Regions from separate parts of the Kitasatospora sp. NPDC002543 genome, predicted to be linked through region 1. Evidence: riboswitches for the same ligand, from Rfam matches in the RefSeq annotation. Region 1 holds a riboswitch; the other holds the start of a gene.
What was found. Region 1 has a riboswitch for thiamine pyrophosphate ahead of thiO (glycine oxidase ThiO). Riboswitches for the same ligand answer to the same signal wherever they lie in the genome.
Positions count from the first base shown of each region.

Region 2: another riboswitch for thiamine pyrophosphate. It lies ahead of ACWD4P_RS03075 (purine-cytosine permease family protein); the one in region 1 lies ahead of thiO (glycine oxidase ThiO).

Region 1 is NZ_JBSFWR010000127.1:5,633-12,461, reverse strand. It holds gene ACWD4P_RS33900 (polyprenyl synthetase family protein) at 1-339, shown strand, start outside; gene thiE (thiamine phosphate synthase) at 374-1,024, opposite strand; gene ACWD4P_RS33890 (Rv2175c family DNA-binding protein) at 1,024-1,389, opposite strand; gene ACWD4P_RS33885 (NAD(P)/FAD-dependent oxidoreductase) at 1,432-2,631, opposite strand; TPP riboswitch at 2,745-2,857, shown strand; gene thiO (glycine oxidase ThiO) at 2,852-4,036, shown strand; gene thiS (sulfur carrier protein ThiS) at 4,033-4,257, shown strand; gene ACWD4P_RS33870 (thiazole synthase) at 4,261-5,058, shown strand; gene pknB (Stk1 family PASTA domain-containing Ser/Thr kinase) at 5,178-6,829, shown strand, end outside.
Region 2 is NZ_JBSFWR010000004.1:19,657-26,485, forward strand. It holds gene ACWD4P_RS03060 (DUF5926 family protein) at 1-915, opposite strand, end outside; gene ACWD4P_RS03065 (ATP-binding protein) at 985-1,569, opposite strand; gene ACWD4P_RS03070 (glycerophosphodiester phosphodiesterase) at 1,843-2,667, opposite strand; gene ACWD4P_RS03075 (purine-cytosine permease family protein) at 2,805-4,259, opposite strand; TPP riboswitch at 4,252-4,396, opposite strand; gene ACWD4P_RS03080 (S1C family serine protease) at 4,615-6,378, shown strand; tRNA gene ACWD4P_RS03085 (tRNA-Ser) at 6,442-6,529, shown strand; gene ACWD4P_RS03090 (MerR family transcriptional regulator) at 6,659-6,829, shown strand, end outside.

The DNA of each region.
Region 1 (6,829 bases):
GGCGTCTTCGGGGACCCGGCCGTCACCGGCAAGCCGGCCGGGGACGACCTGCGCGAGGGCAAGCGCACCCTGCTGGTCGCGCACGCGATGCGGGGCCTGCCAGCCGCCGATGCCCGGCACCTGGACGAGCGGCTGGGCGCGCCGGACCTGGCGGCCCCGGAGGTCGCCGAGCTGCGCGCGCTGGTCGCCCGCAGCGGTGCGCCCGAGCTGGTGGAGCGCCGGATCGAGGAGCTGATGCGGCAGTCGCTGGCCGCGCTGGAGGCGGCGCCGCTGGCCGACGAGCGGGCCCGCACGGTGCTGCTGGCCCTGGCCGAGGCCGCCACCGTCCGCAAGTACTGACGGACGGCGGCGGCCCACGGCCCGGGGCGGCGGGTCAGGCCGCGCGCACCCGGCGGGACAGCTCGGCGGCGGCCGCCCGCGGGTCCTCCGCCGCGGTGATGGCCCGCACCACGACGATCCGGCGGGCACCGGCGGCCAGCACCTCGTCCAGGTTGCCGAGGTCGATCCCGCCGATCGCGAACCACGGCCGGTCGGTGTCCCGCTCCGCCGCGTACGAGACCAGGCCGAGGCCCGGGGCCGGGCGGCCCGGCTTGGTCGGGGTCGGCCAGACCGGGCCGGTGCAGAAGTAGTCCACCCCGGGCTCGGCGATCGCCGCGTCCACCTCGGACTCGGCGTGGCAGGAGCGGCCGATCAGCACGTCCTCACCGAGGATCGCCCGGGCGGCCGGCACCGGCAGGTCGTCCTGGCCGAGGTGCAGCACGTCCGGCCGGGCGGCGTGGGCGACGTCGGCGCGGTCGTTGACGGCCAGCAGCCTGCCGTGCCGGCGGCAGGCGTCGGCGAGGACCTCCAGGGCCGCCAGCTCCTGCTTGGCCTCCAGGCCCTTGTCGCGCAGCTGGACGATGTCCACCCCGCCCGCCAGCGCCGCGTCCAGGAACTCGGCGAGGTCGCCCCGCTCCCGGCGGGCGTCGGTGCACAGGTAGAGGCGCGCGTCCGCCAGGCGGGCGCGCGGCGTGTCCACCGCCATCAGATCAGCATCGCCTGGGCACGGCGCTTGACCTCGGTGCCGCGGTTCTCCCGCAGCGCCTGGATCGGGCTGCCGGGCAGCGACGGGTCCTCGGTGAAGAGCCACTCCAGGATCTCGGTGTCGTTGTACCCGCAGTCGCGCAGCACGGTCAGGGTGCCGGACAGGTGCTTGACCAGCCCCGGGCCGTCGATGAACGCGGCGGGGACCTGCAGCGACTTGTTCGGGCCCCGACGGACGGCGATCAGGCCGCCGTTCTTCACCAGGTCGCGCACCTCGGTGACGCGCACCCCCCACTGCTCCGAGATGTCGGGGAGGTACATCCACTCGGGGACCAGGGCTTCAATCTTGCTTTCGATCTCACTCACGCCACCAGACTGCCACCTCCGCGGCCCACCGCGCACCAGCCGCTACCCCGCGACCGCCGACTTCAGCGGCACCGAGGGGTCGGCCGCGCGGGCCGGGTCCAGGGCGGTACCGCGCTCGATCAGCTTCCGTCCCTGGGTGAGGTCGCGCGGCCGGTCCACCGCCAGCAGCGCGCTCGGCACGCCGTCGCGCAGCCACAGCACCGACCAGTCGGCGTCCCCCGGGCCGCCGCGCCGGAGCAGCTCGTCGCCCTCGGCGTGCCGGCCGGCGTACTGGACCATCCGCCCGAACTGCTCGGACCAGAAGTACGGCACCGGGTCGTAGGCCGGCGCGTCCGCGCCCAGGACGGCGGCGGCCACCGCCTCGCCGGACTGCAGGGCGTGGTCCCAGTGCTGGACGGCCAGCCGGACGCCGGCCCGGGCCGACGGATAGCTGACGCAGTCGCCGGCCGCGAAGACGCCGGGCACCGAGGTGCGCAGCCGCCCGTCCACGACGACGGCGCCGGTCGCGTCCAGCTCGACCCCGGAACCGGCCAGCCAGCCCGTCGCGGGGCGGGCCCCGATGCCGACCACCACCTCGTCGGCGGGCAGGTGCGAGCCGTCCGCCAGCAGCACCGCGCCGGGTTCGACGGCGGCCACCCCGACCCCGCAGCGCAGCTCGACCCCGGCCCGCTCGTACCAGGCGGCCATCGCCGAGCCGATCTCCACCGGCAGCGCGCCGGGCAGCGGCGCCGGGCCCGCCTCGACCACGGTCACCTCGCAGCCGGCCGCGCGGGCCGCGGTGGACACCTCGGCGCCGATCCAGCCCGCGCCGACCAGCACCAGCCGCAGCCCGGGGCGCAGCAGCGCGCGCAGCGCCAGGGCGTCGTCCAGGGTGTGCAGCAGGTGCGCCCGCTCGGCGCCGGGCAGGGCGCGCGGCACCGCGCCGGTGGCGATCACCAGCGAGTCGTACGGGAGGTCTCCGGCGTCGGTGTGCAGCACGCCGGGGGTGAGGCCGGTGGCGCGGCGGCCGGTGAGCAGCTCGATGCCGAGCTGCCCGTAGTCGATGTCCAGGGCGGTGGAGTCGGCCTTGCCGAGCAGCACGTCCTTGGAGAGCGGCGGCCGGTCGTACGGCGCGCGGGGCTCCTCGCCGACCAGCGTGATCCGCCCCCGCAGGCCGCCCTGCCGCAGCTTGAGGGCGCACTGCGCCCCGGCCAGCCCGGCTCCGACGACGACGACCCGATCCGTTCCGCTCTGCTCTGCCACGCCCGTCACTGTACTCAGCGGGCGCCCGGCGGCCGCGGGCCGCCCGCCCCGGCCGGCCGCACGTCCGCCCCGCGTACGGGCCTTCGGCCGGGCCGATCCCCGGCGTTAAGGTGGGAGCACCACACGGGAGCCCGGCGGACCGGGCTGAGAGGCGGGCTGACACGGCCCGCGACCGTCCGAACCTGATCCGGGTCATACCGGCGAAGGGAGAAGAGCAGCTTTGTCACGCTTGCTACCGGGCGCCCGCACGGACGTCCTGGTGATCGGCGGGGGCGTCATCGGCCTCGCCGTCGCCTGGCGCGCGGCCCGGCGCGGACCGGGGAACGTGATCGTGGTCGACCCGGGGCACGGCCGCGGCGCCGCCGGGGTCGCGGCCGGGATGCTCGCCCCGGTCACCGAGCTCCAGTACGGCGAGGAACCGCTGCTGCGCCTCGGGATGGCCTCGAACCGGCGGTACGCGGACTTCGCCGCCGAGCTGACGGAGGCGAGCGGTGGCCTGGACACCGGCTACCGCCGCTGCGGCACGATCGCCGTCGCGCAGGACTCCGACGACCGCGAGGAACTGCGCGAACTGCACGCCTTCCACCAGCGCCTCGGCCTGGACTCGACCTGGCTGACCGGCCGGGAGGCCCGCAGGCTCGAACCGATGCTCGCCCCCGCCGTGCGCGGCGGCCTGCACGTCGCCGACGACCACCAGGTCGACCCCCGCCGGCTGCTCACCGCCCTGTACGCCGCCTGCGAGCGCGCGAACGTCCTGCTCCACCGGGCCGAGGCGGTCGAGCTGCTGGTCGAGGGCGGCCGCGCGGTGGGCGCCCGGCTGAGCACCGGCGAGACGGTGACCGCCGGGCAGGTCGTGCTCGCCGCCGGCCCGCACAGCCACCGGCTGCCCGGTCTGCCGGAGGGCGTGCTGCCCGCGATCCGGCCGGTCAAGGGCCAGATCCTGCGCCTGCGCGTGCCGGACGCCTACCGGCCGTTCCTCTCCCGCAACGTGCGCGCGGTCGTCCGCGGGCAGCACCTGTACGTCGTCCCGCGCGAGAACGGCGAGCTGGTGATCGGCGCGACCACCGAGGAGCAGGGCTACGACACCACCGTCACCGCCGGCGGGGTGTACGAACTCCTGCGGGACGCCCACGAGTTGATCCCCGGCATCACCGAACTCCCGCTCGTGGAGACCTCGGCGGGCCTGCGCCCCGGCTCGCCGGACAACGCCCCGCTGCTGGGACCGACCGCACTGCCCGGCCTGGTCGCCGCCACCGGCCACTACCGCAACGGCGTGCTGCTCACCCCGGTGACCGCCGACCTGGTCTCCGAGTACCTGGCCACCGGCGAAGTCCCCGAGCTCGCGAGGCCGTTCACGCCCCTGCGCTTCTCCCCCGACCGCTCCACGACGAAGGCCTCCGCATGACCGAGCCCACTGCGAACGAGATCGCCCTGACCGTCAACGGCGAGCCCCGCCGGCTGCCCGCCACGACCACCCTCGCCGAGGTGGTGGCCTCCGTCAGCGCCGCCAACACCGGTGTCGCCGCCGCGCTCAACGAGGCCGTGGTGCCGCGCGGTTCGTGGCCCGCGACGACGCTGGGCAGCGGCGACCGGATCGAGATCCTCACCGCCGTGCAAGGAGGCTGAACCATGGCCGACGACCTGCTGACCATCGCCGGGACGGCCTTCTCCTCCCGGCTGATCATGGGCACCGGCGGTGCGCCCAGCCTGGAGGTCCTGGAGCGCGCCCTGCTCGCCTCCGGCACCGAGCTGACCACCGTCGCGATGCGCCGGGTCGACGCCGGCACCCAGGGCTCGGTGCTGGACGTCCTGACCCGCAACGGCATCCGGGTCCTGCCCAACACGGCCGGCTGCTTCACCGCCGGCGAGGCGGTGCTGACCGCCCGGCTGGCCCGCGAGGCGCTCGGCACCGACTGGGTCAAGCTGGAGGTGATCGCCGACGAGCGCACCCTGCTGCCCGACCCGATCGAGCTGCTGGACGCCGCCGAGACGCTGGTCGACGACGGCTTCACCGTCCTGCCGTACACCAACGACGACCCGGTGCTGGCCCGCAAGCTGGAGGACGTCGGCTGCGCCGCCATCATGCCGCTGGGCTCGCCGATCGGTTCGGGGCTGGGCATCCGCAACCCCCACAACTTCCAGCTGATCGTGGAGGGCGCGGGCGTCCCGGTGATCCTGGACGCGGGCGCCGGCACCGCCTCCGACGTGGCGCTGGCGATGGAGCTGGGCTGCGCCGCGGTGATGCTCGCCTCCGCGGTGACCCGGGCTCAGGACCCGGTGCTGATGGCCGAGGCGATGCGGCACGCCGCCGAGGCGGGCCGGCTCGCCCACCGGGCCGGCCGGATCCCGCGCCGCTTCCACGCCGAGGCCTCCTCGGCGATGGCCGGCCGGGCCGACCTGGACACCCGCGAGCGCCCCGCGTTCTGAGGCCCGCGCCCGGGGCCGCGACCGGGCCCCGGCGTGTCACAAGCCGGGCACAGCCGGGCCCGGCGGCGGTGTCCTCCGGGCCCCGCGGCCGGGCGCGGCACTAGACTCTCCGGGTGGACATGGCACTGCACGACCCCCTGATCGGTACCCTGCTCGACAACCGGTACCGGGTCGAGCAGCGCATCGCGACCGGCGGGATGTCCACTGTCTACAAGGGCACCGACACCCGCCTGGACCGGGTCGTCGCGCTCAAGGTGATGCACCCCTCGCTGGCCGGCGACGAGGGCTTCACCGCCCGCTTCATCCGCGAGGCCAAGGCGGTCGCCAAGCTCACCCACCCCAACGTGGTCAACGTCTTCGACCAGGGCGCGGACGGCGGCCACGTCTTCCTCGCCATGGAGTACGTGCCCGGCCGCACCCTGCGCGACCTGCTGCGCGACCGCGGCGCGCTGTCCGTCCGGGCCGCGCTGGACGTGCTGGAGCCGGTGCTCGCCGCGCTCGGCGCCGCCCACCGGGCCGGGCTGGTCCACCGCGACGTCAAGCCCGAGAACGTGCTGATCACCGAGGGCGGGCTGGTCAAGGTCGCGGACTTCGGCCTGGTCCGGGTGCTCGGCACCGCCGACGGCGCGCCCACCTCGACCACCACCGCCACCGGCGGCACGGTCATGGGCACCGTCTCCTACCTGGCCCCCGAGCAGATCCTCCCGGACGCCCCCACCGACCAGCGGGTGGACGTCTACGCGTCCGGCATCCTGCTGTACGAGATGCTGACCGGCCGCCGGCCGCACACCGGCGACAACCCCGTCCAGGTCATGTACAAGCACCTGCACGAGGACGTCCCGGCCCCCTCGCTGGTCGCCCCCGCCGTCGGCCCCGCGCTGGACGCGATAGTGGCCGGCGCCTGCGCCCGGTCCGCCGACTCCCGGCCGTACGACGCGGTCGAGCTGCTCGCCGCCCTCCAGCGGGTGCGCCGCACCCTCACCCCGGCCGAGCTGGACGCCGAACCGCCGGCCTCCACCCGGCCCAGCCCGCGCTACCCGACCAGCGAGCCGACGTCGGTGATCCAGTCGCTGCCGCGGCCCGCCGACACCCCGCCGACGGAACGCACCAGCGTGCTGGACATGCCGCCGGAGCTGATGGACGAGCTGCTCGCCGAGCCGCGCCCGTACGACGAGCCGGCCCCGGTGCAGCACCGGCGCAGGACGGGCCGGCCGCGCCGCCTCCCCCGCAAGCCGCTGATCTGGACGGCCGCGCTGGTCGCCCTGGTGCTGGCGATCGGCGGCGCCACCTACGGGATCTCCGAGGGGCTGTACGGTTCGGTGCCGGGCGTGCTCGGCACCGAACGGGCCGAGGCGCAGCGGGTCCTGGACAAGGCGGGCCTGCACGGGAAGTTCGTCGAGGTGTTCAGCGAGTCCGTGCCGTCCGGGCAGGTGATCTCCACCGACCCCGGGGTGGGGGCGCGCACCCGCAAGAGCGACAGCGTGACCGTCACCGTCTCCAAGGGGCCCAAGCGGATCGCGGTGCCGGACCTCACCGGCAGGAGCGCCGCCGACGCCGCCACGGCCCTGACCGGCGCCCAGCTGACCAGGGGCGGCGTGACCGAGACCTACGACGACACCGTGCCCGAGGGCTCGGTGATCAGCAGTTCTCCGGCGGCCGGGCAGCTGCTGCAGGAGAACAGCGCGGTCTCGCTGGTGGTCAGCAAGGGCATGGTGCCGGTCCCGAACGTCACCGGGATGAGCAAGGACGAGGCGCAGAAGGCGCTCCAGGC
Region 2 (6,829 bases), on a different contig from region 1:
CCCGTCGGCGAGCACGGCGGCCAGCCGCTCGGCGAACTCGGCGGCCGGCTTCTCGCAGTCGGCGGCGGTCATCGCGAGCGGGAGGTCCCACACCGGGACGGTCAGGCCGTGCGCGCGGAAGGAGCCGACCAGGCGGGTGTCCGGGCCGAGCGAGGCCTCGCCGGCCGTGTTCAGCCGGGCCAGCGCGTCCAGCAGCTGCTCCTCGGGCACGGTCATCACCCAGCGCAGGTGGTTCTTGTCCGGGGTGCCGCACCAGTAGGCGGAGTCCACGCCGGTGAGCTTCTCGGTCGGGATGGCCGAGGCGTTGGCGCGCTCCAGGGAGGCGGCGACCTCGCCGGTGGCGGCCTCGGCGTCCTCCAGCCAGAACTCGAAGCCGGTGTGCACGGCGGGCGTGAACGCGGCGGTGGTGTCCAGCAGGTCCTGGAGGCGGCGCCCGCCCGGGACGGTCCGGCGGGCCGGCACCGGGCTGCCCGGCTCGGTGGTGAGGGCCAGCTCCAGGGCGTCCGCGAGGTCGCGGCTGAGGTCGCCGGAGGAGGACTGGGTCTGCAGGCCGAGCAGGATCGAGCCGTCCTGGCGGCGCAGGGCCGGCCAGGCCAGCGGCAGCACGGTGGCCAGGGTCACCGACGGGACGTCACCGGTCGCGCCCTCGGCCACCCCGGCGGCCAGCGTCAGCGGCACCGTGGCGGCGGGCACCAGCTCGCGCAGCGCCACCCAGTCGGCCTCGCCCGGCAGGCCCTCGAACGGGCGGTGCACCAGCTCCTGCACCGCGTGCGAGGCCTCCCGGCCGTGACACGCCTTGTACCGGCGGCCCGAGCCGCAGGGGCAGTCCTCGCGGGCCCCGACCACGGGGATCTCGCCCGTGACGGCGGTGGTGGACTGGCGCTGCGGCGCCTTCTTGGCGGCCTTCTTGCCCATGCTGCGGCTCTCCCGGGAACGGTGGTCCTGTGTCCCGGGAAGCCTAACGACACATTCCCCGAGCCCGGCTCACGCGCTACGGGCATCGCCTCCGGTGCGCCGGGCGTGCCGGGCCCGGGCGGGCAGCGCCGCCCAGACCGTGACCTCGCCGGGGGCGTCGCGCACGCCCCAGTCGCTGGCCAGCTGGTCGACGATGCTCAGGCCGCGGCCGCCGCGCGAGGTCAGCGAGGGACTCGCGGGCAGCGGCCGGGTGGCCGCCCCGCCGTCCGTGACCTCCAGGGTGAGCACCCCGTCGGCGTGCATCTGCCAGCGGACCAGCACCCCGCCGTCCGGCTCCTCCGGGCCCTCGGCGGGCTCCCGGCCGCCCGGCGCGGAGCGCGTCCCGGACGGGACGCCGACCAGCACCTGCCCGAGCACCTCGGCCCTGGCGCTGCGGCCGAGGGCCGGCAGCGGGCCGAGCGGACGGGCGTACCGACAGGCGTTGCTCAACAGCTCGGAAAGGATCAGAACAGCATCATCGATGACCGGTTCCGGTACCTGCCGGTCACCCAGATCTCGACGCAGTCGGCGCCGTGCGACCCCGACACTCGCTGGGCCGTGCGGCACTGCCATGGTCGATGAAGTCGGCACTTCACGCGCCACCATCAACGCCACCCCCGGACCTCCTTCAGCGTATGCCGAGGGAGAGATGCCCCTTGGTAATGCGTCGGAAACGAGCACCGGACGATCCCGCGAGCCCATTTCGAGTGAGGCGACCGTCGGTCGACATCAGGTCATTCCCCGCTCACCCTCCGTCGCCCGGCCGCAAGAATTCCGGCAATTTCGTGCGAGGAAGGTTTGACTGCCGACCAGAGTGATCGGATCGGAGGGGTTCGGAGGGCGCGGAGCCCGGCCGCCGACGGGTCCGGTCCGAGCCGCCCCGGCCGATCACCGGCCGAGCTGCGCCAGCACCTCCGCGGGCCGGTTGGTGATGATCGCGGACACCCCGAGCTCCAGGCAGAGCTCGACGTCGGCCGGCTCGTCCACCGTCCAGACGTGCACCTCGTGCCCCAGCTCCCGCAGCCGGGTCACCAACCGGGGGCGGGCCCGCACCAGCTCGATGCCCGGGCCGGCGATCCGCGCCCCGCCCGGCAGCGGCGAGCCCGGGCGCAGCCGGCCGAGCAGCGGCAGGGTCCGCTCGAACAGGAAGACCCGCCGGTACTGCGGTGCGGCGGCGGCCACCCGGTTCAGCGCGATCGGGGAGAAGCTCATGATCCGGGCGGACGGGCGGTCGCCCTCCCGGGTCGCGCCGATCTTGAACCGCTCCAGCGTCCGGAGCAGCTCGGTCTCCACCCGGCCGCGGAAGCGCACCGGGTGCTTGGTCTCGATCGCCAGGTCCACCGGGCGGCCGCACTCCACCACCAGCTCCAGCAGCCGCTCCAGCCGCAGCACGCCGCGCAGCTCCGGGTCGGTGCTGGGGCGGCCGGTCTTCCAGGCGCCGAAGTCGTACGCCTCCAGCTCGGCGAGGGTCATCGCCGAGACGGTGCCCCGGCCGTTGGAGACCCGGCCGATCCGGCGGTCGTGCACGCAGACCAGCGCGCCGTCGGCGGTGACCCGCACGTCGCACTCCAGCGCGTCCGCGCCCTCGTCGAGCGCGCGTCGGTAGGCCGCGAGGGTGTGCTCGGGCAGGGCGTGGGAGGAACCGCGGTGGGCGATCACCTGGACGGGAGGCGCGGTGCGCGCCGCCGTCGAGGACAGGTCTGGGCTGGTCACGGGCCCAACGATAGGTGGCGCAGGTGAAGCGCGGACGAAGACGGCCCCAACCTGTGGGGCCGTCTGCGCCCCGCCGCCCGGCCGCGCCGGTGCGGGCCGCCCGCCCGGGGCCGCCCGCCCGGGACCGGGCGGATTCCTCAGGACCGGGCGGCGCGGCGGCCGAGCGGGGTGAGCGCCCAGGTGACCAGGGCCGGCACCAGGAAGGCGAACAGCGAGGCCGAGGTCCACTCCTGGGGGGTGAAGTGCAGCGCCTCCTGGGCGGAGGTCCAGAGATCCGTCCACCAGCCGGCCACCTTGGTCGGGGCGATGAACTGGTAGACCGCGAAGCCCAGTGCCCACGGCAGCAGCATCAGCCAACGGGACGGCGCGTCGGCGGAGAGGTTCCAGCCGCGCCGGCCGGCGCCGAGGAAGTAGTCCACCACGAGCACCGCCAGCAGCGGCACGAACACCGAGCCGATCAGACCGAGGAAGCCGTAGTAGGTGTCGGTGAACTCGTCGATCTGCAGCGCCAGCACGGTGATCAGCACGCCGATCGCGCCGGAGAGCACCCGGCGGTCCACCTTCGGCAGCAGGTTCTGCACCGACATCGCGGTCGAGTACACGTTGGCGAAGGACTGGTCCGTCTCGCGCAGCACCAGCACCAGCAGGAACAGCCAGCCGGCCCAGACGCCGAGGAAGGAGTCGAAGATCCGGTTCGGGTCGCCGTCCGACTGCAGCAGCGCCATCAGGCCGAGCACGTAGCACCAGACCTGGGCGATCGTGTAGCCGGAGAAGCTGCCCCAGAACGCCGAGCGCGGGGTGCGCGAGTGCCGGGTGTAGTCGGCGGCCAGCGGGACGAAGGAGACCGACACCGCGATCATCGCGTCGGTGGCGCCCAGGAAGCCGTGCCAGTTGCCCGCGCCCGGGTCTGGCACGCCCTCGCGGCCCAGCTGGACGGTGAAGTACACCATCGCCACCGCGACGGCCCCGGCCACGAAGCGGCGCAGCACGGCGATCGAGCCCAGCGGCCAGATGGTCAGCGCGGTGGTCAGCGCGCCCGCGAGCAGGACGAACAGCCAGCGGTAGCCGGTGGTGTGCGCGACGGTCTGCGCGCCCGCCGAGATGGTCAGCAGCTCGAACACGCCCCAGCCGACGCACTGCACGATGTTCAGCACCGTCGGCAGGTAGGACAGCCGGGTGCCGAACAGTCCGCGCAGGTTGGCCATCGCGGGGGCGCCGGTGCGGGCGCCGATCAGCGCGGCCACACCGAGCATCGCGGTGCCGACCGCCGTGCCGACGGTGATCGCCGTGACCGTGGCGGCCAGCGACAGCTCGCTGCCGCGGGCGCCGAGCACGGTGGCGGCGGTGGAGAAGCCGATCAGGCTGACGCCCAGGTTCATCCAGAGCGCGAAGTGGTCGCGGAAGCGCAGCGTGCGCGGCGGCTCGGTGTCCAGGACCAGCGGCGCTTCGACGTGCTCGGTGCGCCCGGGGCGCTCCAGCAGGGCCGTGGCCGTGGGCCCGGAGGGGTCCGCGGATCCGGAGCGCTCCGCGGCCCCGGACGGATCCGTGGACTCGGGCGCGCCCGAAGAAGAGGATGGCGAAGCAGACGGCATGGCCGATACTCCCTACGCCGGCATTACCCGGACAGGTTCCGGCGGTCTGCGCCCCCTCGGCCGTCCGTCACCCAGGTGGCGTACGGTCGTCATGCGCACTCTCAGCCTGGTGGGTCCAAGCTCCCGCGTGTCAGTTGTGAGCGCCAGGCTAACCGGCACGGGGGCGAACACCCAAGGCCGAGGGCGCGCGGTCCGCATCGCGGGACGTCCGGCGGGGGAGGGGAGCCCCGGTCGTCGGTCCGGCGTCGGTGCCGGCTAAGGATTCTTATGAGTTCTTCAGAGGGGTCCTTACGGCAATCGAATCGACAGTGCGAAAAACTATGGTCCTTGGTTCTGCCAGCTATGGAGGTCGTCCGTGAGCACCGAGCGCGAGGTTGGGCCCGTCGGGCCGCAGGGGGAGCAGCCCGCCGGGCCGGGGGCGGCCGAGTCCGCTTCCGAAGGCCCCGCTCAGGGCGGGCACCAGCCGACCATGGCCTTCCGGCGGGTGCCGGAGGCGGGCGCGGCCGAGGCCGCCGCCGAGTCGGCGCCGCCCGTCGAGACCGGGGGCGTTCCGGCCGAGGGCGGCCACAAGCCGACCGTCGCCTTCACCAAGGTGCCCGCACCGGAGGCGCCCGCGGCGCCCGTCGCCCCCGCCGCTCCGGTCGTCGAGGAGCCGGCCGTCGACCCGGCCACCGGCTACATCGACGCGCCGCCGCCCGTCCTGCCGCCCGCCCCGCAGGCCCCGGCCGCCGCCGCGCCCGCCGCCCCGGCCCTGCCGCCGGCCGGCAACCCGTACGCCACCCCGACCCACGGTGTCCCCGCCGCGGGCGCGCACGAGGGGTACGGCGCCGCGCACGCCGCCCCCGGCCACCACCCCTTCGGGGCCGGCCAGCCGGTCGGCGGCTGGGGCCCGGCCCACGACTCCACCTCCGGCGGCGCGGGCTACCCCGGCGGTCCGGCGGGCCCGCTCGGCTACCCCGCGGACTACCCCGGCGGTCCGGGCGGCCCCGGCGCCCCGCGCAAGAAGCGCAACGGCCTGGTCGGCCTGATCGCGGCCGTCGCCCTGGTCGCCGGTGTGGCCGGCGGCGCGCTCGGCGTGACCGTCGTCGACCGCAACGACGGCCCCCGCTCCTCGAACGACCACCGGAGCACCACCGTCCAGGCCAGCGACACCCAGAAGAACGAGCCCGTCCCCGGCTCGATCGCCGCCATCGCGCAGAAGGCGCTGCCCAGCGTCGTCACCATCAAGGCGCAGGGCAACGGCGAGTCCGGCACCGGCACCGGTTTCGTCTTCGACACCGAGGGCCACATCCTCACCAACAACCACGTGGTCGCGCCGACCCTCAACGGCGGCAAACTGACCGTCAAGTTCGCCGACGGCAGCTCGTACAGCGCCTCGGTGCTGGGCCACGCCGAGGGCTACGACGTCGCCGTGGTCAAGATCGACAACCCGCCCAAGAGCAAGCTGGCGCCGCTGCCGCTCGCCGACTCCGACAAGGTCAACGTCGGCGACGCCACCGTCGCGATCGGTGCGCCGTACGGCCTGGAGTCCACCGTCACCAGCGGCATCATCAGCGCCAAGGACCGCCCGGTGGCCTCCGGCGACGACACCGGCTCGCAGGCCTCGTACATGAACGCCCTCCAGACCGACGCCTCGATCAACCCCGGCAACTCCGGCGGTCCGCTGCTCGACTCCGGCGGCGCGGTGGTCGGCATCAACTCGGCGATCCAGTCCAACGCCTCCTCCAACGGCCGGGCCGGCAGCATCGGCCTGGGCTTCGCCATCCCGATCAACCAGGCCAAGTGGGTCGCGGACACCCTGATCAAGACCGGCAAGCCGGTCTACGCCAAGCTCGACGTGCTGCGCAACGACGACTACAAGGGCGACGGCGCGCAGATCCAGACCAAGGACATCCAGGGCCAGCCCGCCGTCACCCCCGGCGGCGCGGCCGACAAGGCCGGCCTCAAGCCGGGCGACGTCATCACCAAGCTCGGCGGCGTCCCGATCGAGAACGGTCCCGCCCTGGTCAGCCGGATCTGGACGCACAAGCCCGGCGAGACCGTCGACGTCGAGTACACCCGCAACGGCCAGACCCTCAACACCAAGGTCACCCTCGGCCAGCGCGAGGGCGACCAGTAGCCCCCTCCCGCGCGGAAACGTGTGCGCCGAACCCCGCCGGACCCGTTAGGCTGACCTCCGCCTGGAGAGCTGCCCGAGCGGCCTAAGGGAACAGTCTTGAAAACTGTCGTGCGGTGACCCCGTACCGTGGGTTCGAATCCCACGCTCTCCGCCGGTAGGAGAACCACCTGCTCAGGGCGGGTGCCGAGATCGCTCGGCACCCGCCCTCGGTGTTTTCCGGGGGCCGGGGGGCGACGGGGGTTGACCCTGACACCGTGGCAGGGGATGGAGTGGTCGCACCATGTTGAACATCGGAGACTTCGCCAGCCACGGCCGGGTGTCGGTACGGATGCTGCGCCACTACGACGCGATCGGACTGCTGCGGCCCGCCCGGGTGGACCCGGTCACCGGGTACCGCTCGTACGAGGCGGCCCAACTGGCCCGGCTCAACCGGGTGATCGCGCTCAAGGAG